Regions from separate parts of the Mechercharimyces sp. CAU 1602 genome, predicted to be linked through region 2. Evidence: riboswitches for the same ligand, from Rfam matches in the RefSeq annotation. Region 2 holds a riboswitch; the other holds the start of a gene.
What was found. A riboswitch is a leader RNA that binds a small molecule or an ion and turns the genes downstream of it on or off. The one in region 2 is predicted to bind thiamine pyrophosphate.
Positions count from the first base shown of each region.

Region 1: linked by a shared signal. The riboswitch ahead of thiC (phosphomethylpyrimidine synthase ThiC) and the one ahead of NXZ84_RS02785 (thiamine phosphate synthase) in region 2 are both predicted to bind thiamine pyrophosphate.

Region 1 covers NZ_JANTPT010000001.1:40,590-48,562, forward strand. Annotated here, with positions in the region: gene NXZ84_RS00245 (DUF4430 domain-containing protein) at 1-1,432, shown strand, start outside; gene NXZ84_RS00250 (DUF4430 domain-containing protein) at 1,429-2,142, shown strand; gene NXZ84_RS00255 (energy-coupling factor transporter transmembrane component T) at 2,142-2,999, shown strand; gene NXZ84_RS00260 (ABC transporter ATP-binding protein) at 2,999-4,663, shown strand; gene NXZ84_RS00265 (ECF transporter S component) at 4,759-5,322, shown strand; gene NXZ84_RS00270 (hypothetical protein) at 5,632-5,973, shown strand; TPP riboswitch at 6,005-6,115, shown strand; gene thiC (phosphomethylpyrimidine synthase ThiC) at 6,254-7,973, shown strand, end outside.
Region 2 covers NZ_JANTPT010000001.1:524,563-532,535, reverse strand. Annotated here, with positions in the region: gene NXZ84_RS02820 (cation:proton antiporter) at 1-29, shown strand, start outside; gene NXZ84_RS02815 (DUF1540 domain-containing protein) at 90-305, opposite strand; gene NXZ84_RS02810 (hypothetical protein) at 389-670, opposite strand; gene ftsW (putative lipid II flippase FtsW) at 987-2,135, shown strand; gene NXZ84_RS02800 (thiazole synthase) at 2,211-2,972, opposite strand; gene thiS (sulfur carrier protein ThiS) at 2,975-3,181, opposite strand; gene thiO (glycine oxidase ThiO) at 3,168-4,319, opposite strand; gene NXZ84_RS02785 (thiamine phosphate synthase) at 4,316-4,936, opposite strand; TPP riboswitch at 5,015-5,111, opposite strand; gene NXZ84_RS02780 (2Fe-2S iron-sulfur cluster-binding protein) at 5,164-5,466, opposite strand; gene NXZ84_RS02775 (DedA family protein) at 5,527-6,147, opposite strand; gene NXZ84_RS02770 (M42 family metallopeptidase) at 6,331-7,407, opposite strand; gene NXZ84_RS02765 (efflux RND transporter periplasmic adaptor subunit) at 7,650-7,973, opposite strand, start outside.

The DNA of each region.
Region 1 (7,973 bases), 480 kb from region 2:
AGAGCGAGCGGTAACTAAAGATAAGGCGGTTCATTCTGTGTCCGCGTTACAGAGCGAATCAAAAGAACCGCCACCTACTATAAGTGACATGGGGCGTGAGGAGCGAAAAGGGAAAGACAAGAAGAAAAAAGAGGATGCTTCTGAAAAACTGCTCCAATGGACATTAGATCATTACATTAATTCGGAGTGGCAAATTATTGGTCTGTATCAAGCGGCGGGAATTGTTCCAGAAGGTTATCTTCAAAAAGTTGAAGCACAAGTGCAAGCTAATCAGGGAGAATTCCGCAGAGTAACAGATTATGAGCGTCTTATTCTCGGTATTTTAGCAGGCGGTGGAGATCCACGAAATATAGGTGGATACGACCTTGTCGAAAAATTGTATAACAACGAGAGGATGACGTACCAAGGATCGAATGGAGTGATTTTTGCGCTAGTAGCGTTGGATGCTTATGATTATGCAATTCCTGAGGATGCGTTGTGGAATAGGGGCAAATTAGTTGACTGGCTATTGGAACATCAGAACGATGATGGGAGCTGGGCGCTTTCTCAGGGGGCAGGAGATGTCGATATTACCGCAATGGTATTAACTTCGCTTGCTCCTTACGAAGATGCGAAGGTGGAAGAGGCAAAGCAAAAAGGATTTATATGGTTGTCGGCGCGTCAAAAAGAATCCGGAGGGTTTGAATCTTGGGGGAGTGAAACGAGTGAAAGTGCGTCACAAGTAATGATTGCACTATGTTCGAATGGGATTTCCCCCACCTCGCTCGCTTTTACCAAGCCAGGGGGTAATCTGCTGGAAAATTTGTTATCGTACCAAGAAAAAGATGGTGGATTTGCTCATGTGAAAGGGGGAGGCAGTAACCATATGGCAGGGGAGCAGGCGTTGATTGCTCTAACTTCATATCGAAATCTGCTTGAAGGAAAATCACGTGTATATGATTTTACTCCACTAGTGGAACCGGAGCCAGAACCAGACCCCGAGCCGGAGCCAGATCCGGGTCCCGAGCCCCAACCGGATCAAGAGGAATCGCAAGGAACTCCTCCTATGCAAGCGCCCACTCCTACACCTGTAGTGTTGGTAGATGAGCAGCCACTTATGGAATACCCCGTTATTTATCATTCATGGTATCAGGCAGCCACACCTCGACAGACAGTTGTAAGACCAGCTGTAGTGAATAACAACATTGCAACAAGAGCAGAGGATTCTGAATCAGCAGCCCCCGGTGTTGTGACAGATAATGAACCGGAAGAGAATCAGCTCACTTTCGTAAGCGAGGATGAACAGAAAAATAAGTACGCGGCAGCCACACCCGCTTCTCCACAGGTAAAGAACAGAGAGATGAGAGAGTGGATGATCGTATTAGTCGGTGTTGTGATGGTGCTGATGGGACTGGCTTTATATCTTTATGATAAAAGGAGAGGGTGGCAATGACGAGAAGAATATCCATCTTTTTAATTGCAATTGGTTTGCTGTTTGTAGGGGCTGGATCTTGGGAAGCGTTGGCTAGTTCTCCTTTGGTGGAAGAAACTTTAGCTGGTGACGAAAAAGATGTGAAACGATCGGGTCAAAGCGAACTCTCATCGAATCAGATTGAAAACCAAAGTGAAAAAGAGAATGTAAGCGCAGATGATAATAATACCGAAACTTCCTATTCATCAGAAATGAAGGTTAAGGCCACATCTACAGAAGTTCAAACAGAAAACGCTATTACAAAAAAAGACGAGAGACGCACGATAACGAGAACAGCTCCTTCGAACTCCTCTTCACAGCAAGCTGAGCGTGCAAAAAAAGAGAATGCACAACCAACAGCTACTTTTTCGATTCACGGCAGTGGGGGTCAGACTGTACTATCAGCACGCGCGGTGACATTAGTAGAGGGAGATACGGTGTTTGATGTACTTCAACGTGCCACGCAAGCGACAGGGGTTCAAATGGAATATCGTGGATGGGCTCATACCTTGTATGTAGAAGGCATAGACAACTTGTACGAATTTGATGAAGGGCCGGAAAGTGGCTGGATGTATCGAGTAAATGGAGTTTTTCCCAATAAAAGTGCGGGGATTTATGATGTGGATGAAGGAGATGTGATCGAATGGCTCTATACACGCGACCTCGGACGTGATATTGGAGCGGAATTTTGATGAGGATCGGTTTTCAAGCTTTGCACCCTGCTATTACCGTTTTTTATTATGTTGGCGCCCTTTCTCTCCTCTTCCTTCTCTTTCATCCTCTGTTCATTGTGACAGGGGTGACTCTCTTGCTAGCAATGAACTTTCTCTATGATGGTGGGAAGGGCGTTTGGAAATGGAAAGGAATGATGTTGATTACAACCATTCTTTTGATTGTAGTAAATGTAATCACATCACAGCGTGGTTCCGTTATTCTCTGGCAGGGTGAACGGTACCGAATTACAGGTGAATCTTTACTATATGGCACCATGATGGCAGGAATGATCGTTGCTGTCATTATGCTCTTTATTTCTTATCAACAGGTGGTTACTGCGGATAAATTTCTATATCTATTTGCGCGTCTTCTACCCCAATGGGCAATGCTGACGATGTTAGCGGTTCGTTTTATGCCGCTGTTGCGGGAGCGCTTAAGCGAGATTGAAAAGGTCCAACGAGTGCGACTGGGGGAAGGGACACCTGGATGGAAAAAGCGAATGCAGCGTAAGATGAAACAATTAGAAGTATTACTTACTTGGTCGTTAGAAGAGGGACTGCAGTCAGCCGATTCGATGAGAGCACGTGGATATGGTGTGGGTAGACGAACCGCTTATGTGTATTGGCGTTGGCGAATGAGGGATAGCTGGTCTTTGTTCATCTTGGGGGCGCTTATGCTCTTCTGTTATTGGGGAAGGTGGCAGGGATGGGGGGTGCTGGATATTTACCCGGATTTGGAGCGATTCTCTTTGATAGAAGCTGAGTGGCTTTTATTGATGGGATATCTACTATTTATTAGCTTCCCTATCTTGATTGAAGCAAAGGAGACCTTATGATGAATGTACTTACATGTAAAGAGCTCAGCTTTACCTTTGCAGGAGAGAAAAGCCCCACTTTGAAAGAGATCTCGATGGGAATAACTCCGGGAGAATTTGTACTTTTATGTGGTCCAACGGGTTCTGGGAAAAGTACGCTTTTGCGAATGCTCAAACAGGAAATTCAACCGGCAGGGGAACAATCAGGGGAAATATGGTATAAAGAGAGTGAATTGGGGCGTGTAGAAGCGAGCCGAGCCGCAGCGGAGATTGGTTTTCTGTTTCAAAATCCTGAGCATCAGATTGTGATGGAAAAGGGTTTGGAAGAGCTAGTGTTTGGTATGGAGAATTTAGGATATCCGCCAGCGCTCATGCGGAGGAGAGCGGCAGAAGCGAGTGCTTATTTGGGTTTGGAAAAAGAGTTATCCCAACAGACGTCTACGTTGTCAGGGGGAGAAAAGCAATTATTAAATTTGGCATCACTCTTGGCGATGAAACCTCGAGTATTACTCTTGGATGAACCAACAGCACTTTTGGATCCTGTGCACGCTCTTCAATTTCTACAGACATTAAAGCGTTTTAATCAGGAAACGGGTATGACCGTGATTTTGTCCGAACATCGGTTGGAAGACGTGTATCCACTGTGTGATCGTGTGCTCATGTTGGAGAATGGACGGCTTGTTTATAATGGTTCTCCGAGAGAAGGGATACGATGGTTGGCAGCAAAGGGGGGGAGTCTTCGAAAATGGATGCCTACGGTTCCAGCGACACTATCGGCTTTACAGCAAAATAATAAAACGGAGGATGATGTGCCACTAACGATTGCAGAAGGAAGAAGGTGGCTATTAAAAATAGCCCCTTCTACTAGAGCAGGTGCACAGCGCGCTGCCGCTTCCCTTGAGGCAAAGACGACACCGCCTCGGCGCCCGCTCTGTTCATTAGAAAAAATTCAGTTTACCTATAGGAATGGGCAACAAGTGTTAACTGAGCTTAATCTCAAAGTGTTACCTGGGGAGTGCGTAGCAGTATTGGGAGGCAATGGTTCCGGTAAGTCAACGCTGTTACAAGTGGTTGCAGGTCTACTTCGACCTCGGAAGGGCTTGGTCCGTTTGCCGAGGAAAGAGCATCGAATCGGGTACCTTCCGCAAAATATAGAATCTTTTTTCTTGGGGGATACATTATCGCAGGAAATAGAATTTGTCACAGAAGGTGTAGGAAGTGAAGAAGGGGGTAACAAGCATCAAGATATCGTACAGTTATTTTCGCTGAACCCTCTGCTGGAGCAACATCCTCTTGATCTAAGTGGGGGGGAGAGACAAAAAGCGGCACTTGCTTGTTTACTCTTACAAAAACCAAATATGTATTTGTTGGATGAACCCACACAAGGAATGGATCCAGTTACCAAGGAAATATGTAAGCATTCTTTGTTACAACGAGCATCAGAAGGTGCGGGCATTCTTTTTACCACCCACGATGTGGAGTTTGCTGCTGAGGTAGCAACACGTTGTGTCATGTTGTTTGAAGGTGAAATCATTGTTTCAGAGCCGACGGCTGCTTTTTTTCGTGGCAATGATTTTTATACAACAGCGGCGTATCGGTTAACGCGCGAAACGGGATGGCCTGAGGGGATTACGATGAAGGAGGTGCATACCCTGTGGGACGGATTGGTTGGCGCGCGTTTGTAGTCATTACTCTTTTTTGTTCGTGGCAGGTTACGCGCTGGCTCGCGTTAGGCCCTTTTTGGACTAGTCTGGTATTACTCGCATGTTTTATTTTTCTGATGATTATTCGATTTGAACGATCAGACGTCAATAGTAAGGAGTTGGTGCTTATTGCGCTTTTGATTGCAATAGCGGCGGTTAGCAGAGTTCCTTTTGCTGGAATTCCAAGTGTGCAGCCAACTACCTTCGTTATTATTGTAGCGGCAATCGTATTGGGTGCAGAACGGGGGTTTGTCATTGGCGCGGGAGCGGCGTTAGTGTCAAATATGTTTTTGGGTCAGGGACCCTGGACTCCTTGGCAAATGGTAAGTTGGGGGTTGGTAGGTTGGACAGCAGGGGTATTGAAAGATACTTTTATCATGAAAAATATGAGCACTCGGTTGCTTTTCGGGTTTGTATGGGGGTTTCTATTTGGTTGGATCATGAATGTGTGGGTGGTGATCGGGATGGAGAATCATAGTTGGTCTACATTTGTTTCCGTCTACGTTGCCAGCTTCTATTTTGATTTGGCTCATGCATTATCTAATCTATTTTTTCTGGCTGCATTCTCTTCACGTTGGGTGAGGGTTTTAGCAAGGTTTAAGAGAAAGTACGGTTTAGTGATCGCATCTTCTTCCAATTGAGAAATTAGACGCTATGTAGAAGAAGTCTCCTTCACATGAAGGAGCTTCCATTATATCTTTTAGTAAACACCGCATCCGCATACAAAAACGAAGATGGTTGCGATTACCAATAAGAAGATTAGTAAGCTTTTGTATCCGAAACAACCATAATTATACCCACAACTCACACTGCATTCCTCCTTTACCGTTTTCACTATATAAGATATGTAGAGAGGGGGAAAACGCGCGGGTGTATGCCTTTCTCGATCAGAAACAGGCAGATATCATTAATTGGAGTTGTTTTACTTATAGGGAAGAGCCGCTCACCCTATGGATAAGCGGCTTCATCCTAGTTATCACTATCTTCTAGTAGTAACCGCATCCGCATACGAAGACGAAGATGGTCGCGATCACGAGCAAAAAGATAAGCAGGCTTTTGTAGCCGAAGCATCCGTAATTGTAACCACAGCTGTAGCCACTCATAAACGGCATTCCTCCTCTGTTGGGATCTATATATACATATGTTTTTCCTCTGTAATGGAGCGGGTAGATGCCTTGGTTTTACGGAAAAGAGGCGACTACCCCTCATCAACTTTCTTTGCTAAAAACCTGTGCTTTTCATTCTTCCTATTGATTAAGGTAAACGGCTTGGTATATACTCGACGTAGGTGATGGTGTGCGAAAATAGGATCATCACCGATAAGTGTATAGCAACGGGAGCTTGGAGAAGCCAGGCTGAGAGGGCGGGAACTCTACGCCGACCGATAAACCTGATCTGGGTAATGCCAGCGTAGGAATGGTGGGATAAGGGACTGGTTTGCGATTGTGCAGACGTCCTTCCTCGACAAAGTCGCTACGCTGTGTGCGGCTTCTTTTGTTTGTCAAAAAATGAAAAGCCCGGTTTATGAACAAGAGAAATTCAAAATAAAACCTTAATATTAGGAGTGTTATGATGAGTGAAAATAATAAGTTAGATTTTCCGAACAGCCGTAAAGTGTACCAGACAGGGTCTCGCCCCGATATTCGAGTACCAGTGCGGGAAATTGAACTTCACCCTACAAGTGGTCGCTTTGGTGAAGAGGAGAATGAGCCTGTTCGAGTCTACGACTGTAGTGGACCTTATACGGATCCAGACGTGACGATTGATTTACGTAAAGGGTTATCCCCATTGCGTCAAGAGTGGATCAGAGAACGTAATGATGTGGAAGAGTATGAAGGGCGGAAAGTGCAACCACTAGATAATGGGTACCAAAAAGAAGGGAAGGGATCACGTGAAGTGTTTCCTCATGTGAACTCTCGCCCACTGCGTGCGAAGAGAGGTAAATACGTGACGCAGATGCATTATGCCAAGCAAGGCATCATTACTCCTGAAATGGAATTTGTCGCCTTACGAGAAAAATTGAGTCCAGAATTCGTACGGGAAGAAGTAGCGAGTGGACGTGCGATTATACCTGCTAACATTAATCACCCTGAGATTGAGCCGATGATCATCGGTAAACATTTTCACGTGAAGATTAATGCCAATATCGGTAACTCTGCCGTCAGCTCCTCCATTGAAGAAGAAGTAGAAAAAATGCGTTGGGCTACCCATTGGGGTGCAGACACCATTATGGATTTGTCAACCGGGAAAGATATTCATACTACTCGTGAGTGGATTATTCGTAACTCACCGGTTCCAGTGGGGACGGTGCCGATTTATCAAGCCTTGGAAAAAGTAGCTGGGAAACCGGAAGCCCTTACATGGGAAATTTATCGGGATACTTTGATTGAACAAGCGGAGCAAGGAGTAGATTATTTTACCATTCATGCAGGGGTAAGACTTCCTTATATCCCAATGACAGCTGAACGAACTACTGGTATCGTTTCACGTGGAGGTTCTATTTTAGCGGCGTGGTGTTTGGCGTATCATGAGGAAAACTTCTTATATACTCACTTTCGTGAGATATGCGAAATCTTGGCTGCCTACGATATATCTATCTCTTTAGGGGATGGACTTCGCCCAGGGTCGATTGCTGATGCAAATGACCGGGCACAGTTTGCCGAACTCGAAACATTGGGTGAATTGACGAAAATTGCATGGGAATACGATGTTCAAGTCATGATTGAAGGCCCAGGGCACGTACCTCTTCATAAAATAAAAGAAAATGTTGATTTAGAACAAAAAATTTGTCATGAAGCGCCGTTTTATACTTTGGGCCCATTAACAACCGATATTGCACCTGGATATGATCACATCACATCAGCAATTGGTGCCGCTATGATCGGCTGGCATGGGACGGCTATGCTCTGCTATGTGACACCAAAGGAGCACTTGGGCCTTCCCAACCGGGATGATGTGAAAGAAGGCGTTATTACTTACAAAATTGCCGCCCATGCAGCCGACCTGGCTAAAGGACATCCAGGAGCGCAGGTTCGGGACGATGCCCTATCCAAAGCGCGATTTGAATTCCGTTGGCATGATCAGTTTAATCTTTCGCTCGATCCTCAACGTGCGATCTCTTACCATGATGAGACACTGCCTGCAGAGCCCGCAAAGACGGCACACTTCTGTTCGATGTGCGGTCCTAAGTTTTGTAGTATGCGTATTAGTCAAGATATCAGGGAGTTTGCGGCTGAAAAAGGGATGGATGTATTTGCTGCCAAGGAAGAAGGAATGAAGGAGAAGGCTGAGG
Region 2 (7,973 bases):
TCAAGATGAGTTTTAGCAAGCGATCATAAGTTATTCTCCCTCAGCAAAAAAACCCCCACAAGGTGGGGGTTTTTCTGTAGGCACACCTTTTATGCGCCTTTCTTCTTGAAGGTGTGACAACATGTATCCGCTGGTTTACTTGCATTATAGTCCTGATGACGGGTGTCAATCATTTCGCCACCAATTTCTTCGTTGTAATTCTTTCCATCATGACTATCCACATCCACCATAATCGCATCAGCACTACAATTGTTGCCTTGCTCCCAATAATGGCAATTGGCCACACTACATTTGACTTGGGGCATTATCTTCACCTCCTGCCTAACAGTGTTGACAAAAGGCAAAGAATTTATTTCTCCTTTTTTAATGCAAAGCACCTATTTTTTAATTAATCTTCCTGGTCTATCGTAATATCGGCCTGATTTAATTCATCCAAAATGCGATGGAGTTCACGTGGATCTATTCCCCGTTTATTACGAGCGGATACCGTAAAATAAACATCTCCACTAAAACGTGGGATGGTTTCTTTTACTTCCACTTCCGTATCTCCATATATCTTTCGGAAGATAGGCTGATTTTTCACCTTTTCCCAACCACAACGAGTTAACTCTTGTTCATACAAATCAAAATCGTCCTCTTCAATACGCATATCAATGCTCGTTACTTTCACTTGCTATACCTCCCTATATTTAATCACGTCGATTTTTCAACACCCTTTGACAAGTTCGTCCATTCTCGGTATCATCACTAGAAGATTGAGAGGAGAAGAACGATTCCATCTCGAAAAGATACAGATACGAAGGTAGACTGTAAGGTGTAACTCCTGCTGCAGATGGCAAGAATAAGGACGAGAAAACCGATCTTATCCATCCATTTCTCTACATGCTAACATATTTAACACTTGATTTACATTCACAAGCGCGGAAAAAAAGAAGTCCCACATGGGATTGATCAAAACGTATATACATAGAATGAGGGGATCAACAATGGTACGTGGCAAACCTAGCTTCTGGTTTATATTAATCGTCTTTATGCTAGTCGGGTTCGGACTCGTGATGGTCTTTAGCGCCAGCTATTATAAAGGCATTACAGACTACGGCAACAGCTACTTTTTCTTCCGCCAACAATTAATCGCCGCAGGCATTGGTCTGTTTTTATTCTTCACCATCGGAAACATTCCATATACTTTGTACTCTCGATTCATTGGCTGGATTCTATTGGGGAGCTTAGCCCTTTTACCGCTAGTTTTTCTACCTGGGATCGGTAGCACTATTAACAACGCCACACGCTGGATCGAGATCGGCTCTTTTAGCTTTCAACCGTCTGAGCTTGCTAAATTGGGGGCTATCTTTTATACAGCCTATATTATGAGCAAAAAACAACAGCAACTGCATGATTTTCGTAAAGGGCTGCTTCCTCCTTTAATCATTATTTTTCTTTTTTGTTTCCTGATTGTAATTGAACCTGACTTTAGTACAGCCTTACTTCTGCTTAGCTCGTGTATGATCATCATCTTTTGTGCTGGAGCACGAATCAAACATCTACTCTTGTTAAGTACTATCGGTATTCCCATAATCATTAAAGTTATGATAGACGCTGACTATCGTGTAGATCGGCTTTCCGCCTTATATGACCCCTGGGTAGACCCCACAGGTAATGGATGGCAAACGATTCAATCACTCTATGCAATCGCTCCTGGCGGCTTATCTGGAAGTGGATTGGGAAACAGCATCCAAAAAATGGCTTACTTACCCGAGGCACATACGGACTTTATCTTTGCTATCGTCGCTGAAGAATTGGGGTTCCTGGGAGCTACTTTTTTGGTACTACTCTTCATCGTCTACACAGTGCTAGGGATGCGAATCGCGCTACGCACACCGGATACCTTTGGTAGTCTACTCGGTATTGGAATTGTTTCTCTTATCTCTTTGCAAGCAGTACTAAACCTTGGAGTAGCTACAGCTATTCTCCCCGTCACTGGAGTGACGCTCCCTTTTATCAGCTATGGGGGGACATCCTTAATTACTTATTTGACAGCTTCTGGAGTGTTACTTAACTTGTCTCGTTATAATCAGGCTCATTCCATTCGGTCCCGTCAATCTTCTAAGAGCAAAGTATCCATGGAGGGGTTCTAATTAACCATACTCTTGTTACCAGTGAGGACGTCTACTATATGTAGACGTCCTCACTCGTTCTCACCATCAGTATTCTTATAACAGCCCTTCGGTCGGACTACTTGCAATCGCATACGTTTTCTTCGAAATCCGTCCCGCCTCAAACCCAAGACGCCCTGCTTCTGTAGCCAGCCTCATCGCAGTGGCCATCTTAACGGGATCTTTCGCACCCGAAACAGCAGTATTAAGGAGCACACCATCCGCCCCCAACTCCATCGCCTGAGCCACGTCTGCTGGCGAACCAATGCCAGCATCTACAATAACAGGTATATCCACCGCATCTCGTAAGAGTGAGAAATAGAAAGGGTTTAATATCCCCTGTCCCGATCCTATAGGTGCTGCTCCGGGCATAATCGCATGCGCCCCCGCTTCTACTAAATGGCGCGCCAAGATGGGATCATCTGAAGTATAAGGTAAAACCGTAAATCCTTCTTCCACCAATTGTTTCGTCGCTTCCAAAGTAGCGAGTGGGTCAGGAAGAAGGGTTTTCTGATCTGCAATCACTTCCACTTTGATCATATCGCATAGTCCTGATGCACGTGCAAGTCGCGCAATCCGAACCGCCTCTTCTACTGTTGCAGCCCCTGCAGTATTAGGAAGAAGAGTAAATCGCTTTAAATCCAACTGTTCTAACAGGTTCGGTTGATCCGGATTACTCAAATCTAAGCGTCGAACAGCAAAAGTAAGCACTTCGGTCGCAGATGCTTCCACTGCCTCTTTTTGCTCTTCTAAAGAGTGAAATTTCCCAGTTCCCAAAAAGAGACGTGATGAAAATTGATGATTCCCAATTATTAGCATAATTATCCTCCTCCTACAAAATGAACAATTTCGATTTCATCCCCTGCTCGTACTTGAGCATTATCATGATGTTCTCCTGCTAATACGATGCGGTTGTGCTCCACAATTACCATGCGTTCAGATAGTGAGAGATGGTCGAGTAAGCAGGTTACTGTAACTACCTCTTTGGGAATCTCCACCTTTTTTCCATTCAGTTTAATTGCTATCATATTTCACCACCTCTCTTCTGTCAGCTCCTGTATCAACCCCGAGTCGATCCAGAGAAAACGATGATAGCACAGGGTTCTTCTTCCCCATCATCGCCTCCGCTATCCACTTGCCTGTAATGGGACTAAGTAAGATGCCATTACGAAAATGACCACATGCCAAATAGAGATTGCCAACCTCGGTTACAGGTCCCAAAAATGGCATCCGATCTGAAGAGCCAGGTCGAATACTAGACCAACTCCGCAAAAAGGTACTTTCTTTCAATGCCGGAACGAGTCGAATCGCTTCTGATAACAATAACTGTATCGCCTCTGCAGACACACCCCGTGTAAAAGTATGATGAATTTCTGTAGCGCCTACGATTACTTGTTGCTCCGCTTTAGGTACCAGGTAACACCCTTTGGAAAAATAAGTCTTATTAAATAGCGGTACAGGTACTTGTAGGGCAAGCGATTCTCCTTTAACTGGAACAATCGGTACCTTAACCCCTGCTGTACGGGCTAAGGCTGCACTCCAGGCCCCTGCTGCCAGGACAACTTGATTAGCTTCAAATGAACCTAGCGCTGTTTCCACCCCGCTAACGCTACCCTTTCGCATCAATAGCGCTTGTACCTCCATCCCCGAGTAAAACTGAACCCCCAATTGCCTCGCTCTTAGTTCCATCGCTTTTAGCCAGCGAGGTGCATGTAGTTGCACATCAAGGGGGAGCGATAAAGCTCCCTTCACTGCGCGCGATAACTCCGGTTCATCCCGCCACAGCGCATCTCCTTCACACCAGTGCGCACACTCACCTTGTCTTTGCTGCCACTGACCGCGCTCTTGTAACCTCTTTTTCTCTTCCTCATCCCATGCTAATCGAAGCATCCCTGCCCGATTTAACTCTACATCTACCCCTGTCTGCTCCCACAGCTCATGTTGGAGCTCGGGAAACATCCTTCTGCTAGCAAGACACAGATCTACCATCGGCCCTGGAAAAGACATTTCCACCTGCGCCCCCAACATACCTGCGGCTGCACTCGACGCATGGGCTCCAACGTGATCCCGTTCCATAACGGCTACCTCTGCTCCCGCTTGTGCGAGAAAGTAGGCGATGGTACAGCCAATAATCCCACCCCCTACAACGATCACTTCATGTTTCAAATCGACATCCCCTCCCCTCGTAAGCTCTTTCCCACTATCCATAAGCGGTGTGCTGCTTCTTCTATATCAGGCTGCTGAAGAATGGCTGAAATCACTGCTACTCCTGATGCCCCCGCTGCCGCTACCTCCGCAAGATTAGTAATGGAGACACCCCCGATAGCGAGCACTGGGATGGATAAAACAGTAACAAGTTGACGAAGCATATCTACTCCACGCGCTGGTAACCCCGGTTTGGATGGAGTAGCATATACATGACCAAATGTTACATAGTCAGCTCCTAGCCTTTGAGCTTCGTGGGCGGATGCAAGTGAGTGAACAGAGACCCCCAACTCCCGCACATAAGGAGAGTGGCGACGAACAAGTGGAGGTGACATCCCACGTTCTGGAAGGTGCACTCCGCACCCAAGCGCCCGTGCAATGTCAATGCGATCATTTATCAAGAGCTGTTCTTGCTTCCACCCTGTTTCAAGCAGGCGAGCTCCCAGTTGAAAGGTGAGCAGGGCTGTCTGGTGCTTCAATCTCAGTTGAAGGCGATCTACGTAAGGAGCCACAGCCTCTAAAGGCGGGAGCCTCCCCTCCTGTATACAGCGATCCGTAATAATAAGATCAATCCGCATCTTTTCACCCCTCGCCTATTGCTTTTTGCAACACAAAAAACGGCACCCAAATAGATACCGTTTGCATTAAAATCAGTGGTTAAATTAACTCCACATCCTTACGCTGGTATCATCCAGGTCAAGTTCGAAGGGTTGAGGTTATCCTCTCTCAGCTTACGCACCCCTTGTGGGAACACTATAAAATTATCTTCTTCCTCATTGTAGCAAGCTTGCTTTTCATCCGTCAATTACCAACCAAATCGGTTAGGAGGTACTTCTATCGTAAGAGGACCATATACATCCAGCTGACAAGCTAGGCGATACCCGTCTTCCACCGCATCTTCACCTAGTCTCAGCTCTTCATTCTCCCCTACTTCATTCACATTTTCCCTACCTGCAACTATTTTCACTTTACAGGTTCCACATCGTGCTGATGTGCAGTTGTAGGGAATAGGTACCGACTGCATAATCGCCTCCACCAATAACGGCGCTCCTTCGTCAACCGACACCTGATACTCTTCTCCCTTACACTTTACCGTTACTTGCGACACTCTCTTCCCTCCTCATGCTTGTGTGTAGCATTCATGCACCACCTTATTCCGATGGGCTACCTACTTACGAAATATACGCCGCAGCTGACTTGTGTTTTGTGTACGAAACCATAAATAAATCGCCAGCGGTGCGAAAATAAAAGACAAAATTAGTAGCCAGCTACCGTAATGTTCAAAAAGAGCAAACACTCTTTCCCACTGCTCTCCCAGTATAAAACCTAAGCCAATAAAAGTGAGACACCAGGTTACTGCTCCGCTATAAGCATAGAGACCAAAACGCCGGAAAGGCATATTAGAGATACCGGCGACATATGCCGTCAAATGACGAACACCCGGGATAAAATAACCAAAAAAAAGAACCCAGTTCCCATACTTTCGAAACAAGAGTTGGGTGACGCGAAACCGTCGTCTCGTCAGCATAAATTTACTCCCATGCTTTTTGACGAAGGGGTACCCTAGTTTATTACCTAAAAAATAGCTAATCGAAATACCAGATATCGAACCGCTTACTGCACTTAAATAAGTATAATAGACGATTAATTGACCCTCAGATGACAGGTATCCAACGAAAGTCATCATAATCTCATCTGGTAAGGGCAATCCGACAATTCCCAAAACCAAAAAAACATATATCCCTATATATCCATAATTAAGGAGAAAATCGATCCATGATTGTTCCATAACCCAACCCCGTTTTTTCTACATACCATTATCCCCAGAATATCATACTTTTCCGTAGTCGAAAAGGAAAAATGCCGTGTCTTGAAGGTGAACATCTGCTTTTTTGAAGATCGGGTTACGAGAAAAAGACGAAAACTCCTTTCACTTAAGAAGCATTCGTCACGAACAAAATAAGTGAGCTAATTACTTCCTCCCCGCAAATTGCGTAAATTCATCTACTTTGCGCTGGTCTAGCCCTTTAATCAGCTCTACTACAAGCCGCTTCGCCCACTCTAAATCTTTTTTACTCACCATTGATACATGACTGTGAATATAACGAGCTGCCACTCCGAGGACAATGGAGGGTACCCCACGTTTGTACATGTGTATACGACCAGCATCCGTGCCTCCGCCCGTCATCGTCTCCACTTGATATGGAATTTCGTGTTTACTGGCAGTCTCAATCACAAAGTTACGAAAACGAGTGTTTGGAATCATCGTCGCATCTAAAAAGGTAACGAGCGGGCCATTTCCTAGACGCAACTTGTCACTCCCTTCAGTGCCTGGTCCATCCTCTGCTACTCCCACATCTAAAATAATAGCAACGTCTGGATCGACTGCATACGGAGCTGTTGTTGCACCACGCAGACCCACTTCTTCCTGCACCGTCGCACCGGAGTAGACTACATTGGGATGAGAGTGAGCACGTAACTCTTTCAGAGATTCCAGCGCTAAGTAACAGCCTGCCCTATTATCAAATGCTTTACCGAGCAAGGTATCTTCATCGGCTAATATTTCAAATGGACAGATAGGAACGATGGGATCACCAATATGAATACCCCATTCTTCTACCTGCTCTTTGCTTTTGGCCCCCACATCAATATACATTTCTTTGAGGGGATATACCTTATTCCGTTCTTCTGGCGTTAAAATATGAGGGGGTTTAGAGCCAACCACACCTGTATAATTCTTGTTCTCAGTCATAATAGTAACCCGTTGTGAGAGCAGAACTTGACTCCACCATCCCCCGAGCGGAACAAAGCGAAGGTGACCACTACGGCTAATTTCCGATACCATAAAACCTACCTCATCTAAGTGACCTGCAATACAGATCGTTGGCCCTTCTTCAGCTCCTATTTTCTTACCAAAAATACTACCCATGTGATCCGTAACAACTTCCGCATCCATATTACCTAGTTCCCGCTGCACAATACGACGCACTTCTTCCTCATAACCAGGGACACCTTTCGCCTCCGTCAGTTCCTTAAGTAAAAAGTCCATCTCTTCATCTCCTTTCATCGTTAGATTATCCAGCGAAGAAGAAACTCAGTCATGCTTATCACGAGCATACGCCTTGGATTTAATCTTAGAGATAGGGACTTAGGACTTTTAATCAAACACCTAGTAAATACTCCTTACTCATACCCTTTTATTATTTAATGAATTCCTCAAGTTAATAGCAGGAAAAACCAGAATGTCTAGCTTACCTGAATGGTAACTCTTATGGACATCAGACAACACAATTATGGAACAGTCACTTCCGTTCCTGTCTCCAAGACTTCTGGTGGATCTTCAATCACAATATCATCCACACTCAATCCGCTTACAATCTCCACCTTTCCTCCGTGGGACAAGCCCGTCTTAACTTTCTTTTGCACAGCTTTCTTCTCTTGCACAAAAACAACAAACTGACCCTCCCTATCGAGGATAGCTGATTCCGGCAGACTATCCACTTCTGCTTCTCTGGTTTGGATCTCTACAATAAGGCTTGAACCGAGTTTCGCTGGTATACTCTCTTCCAATTTAATTTCCACTGGGTACTCAATCTGGCTGTCTCCAGTATCCGC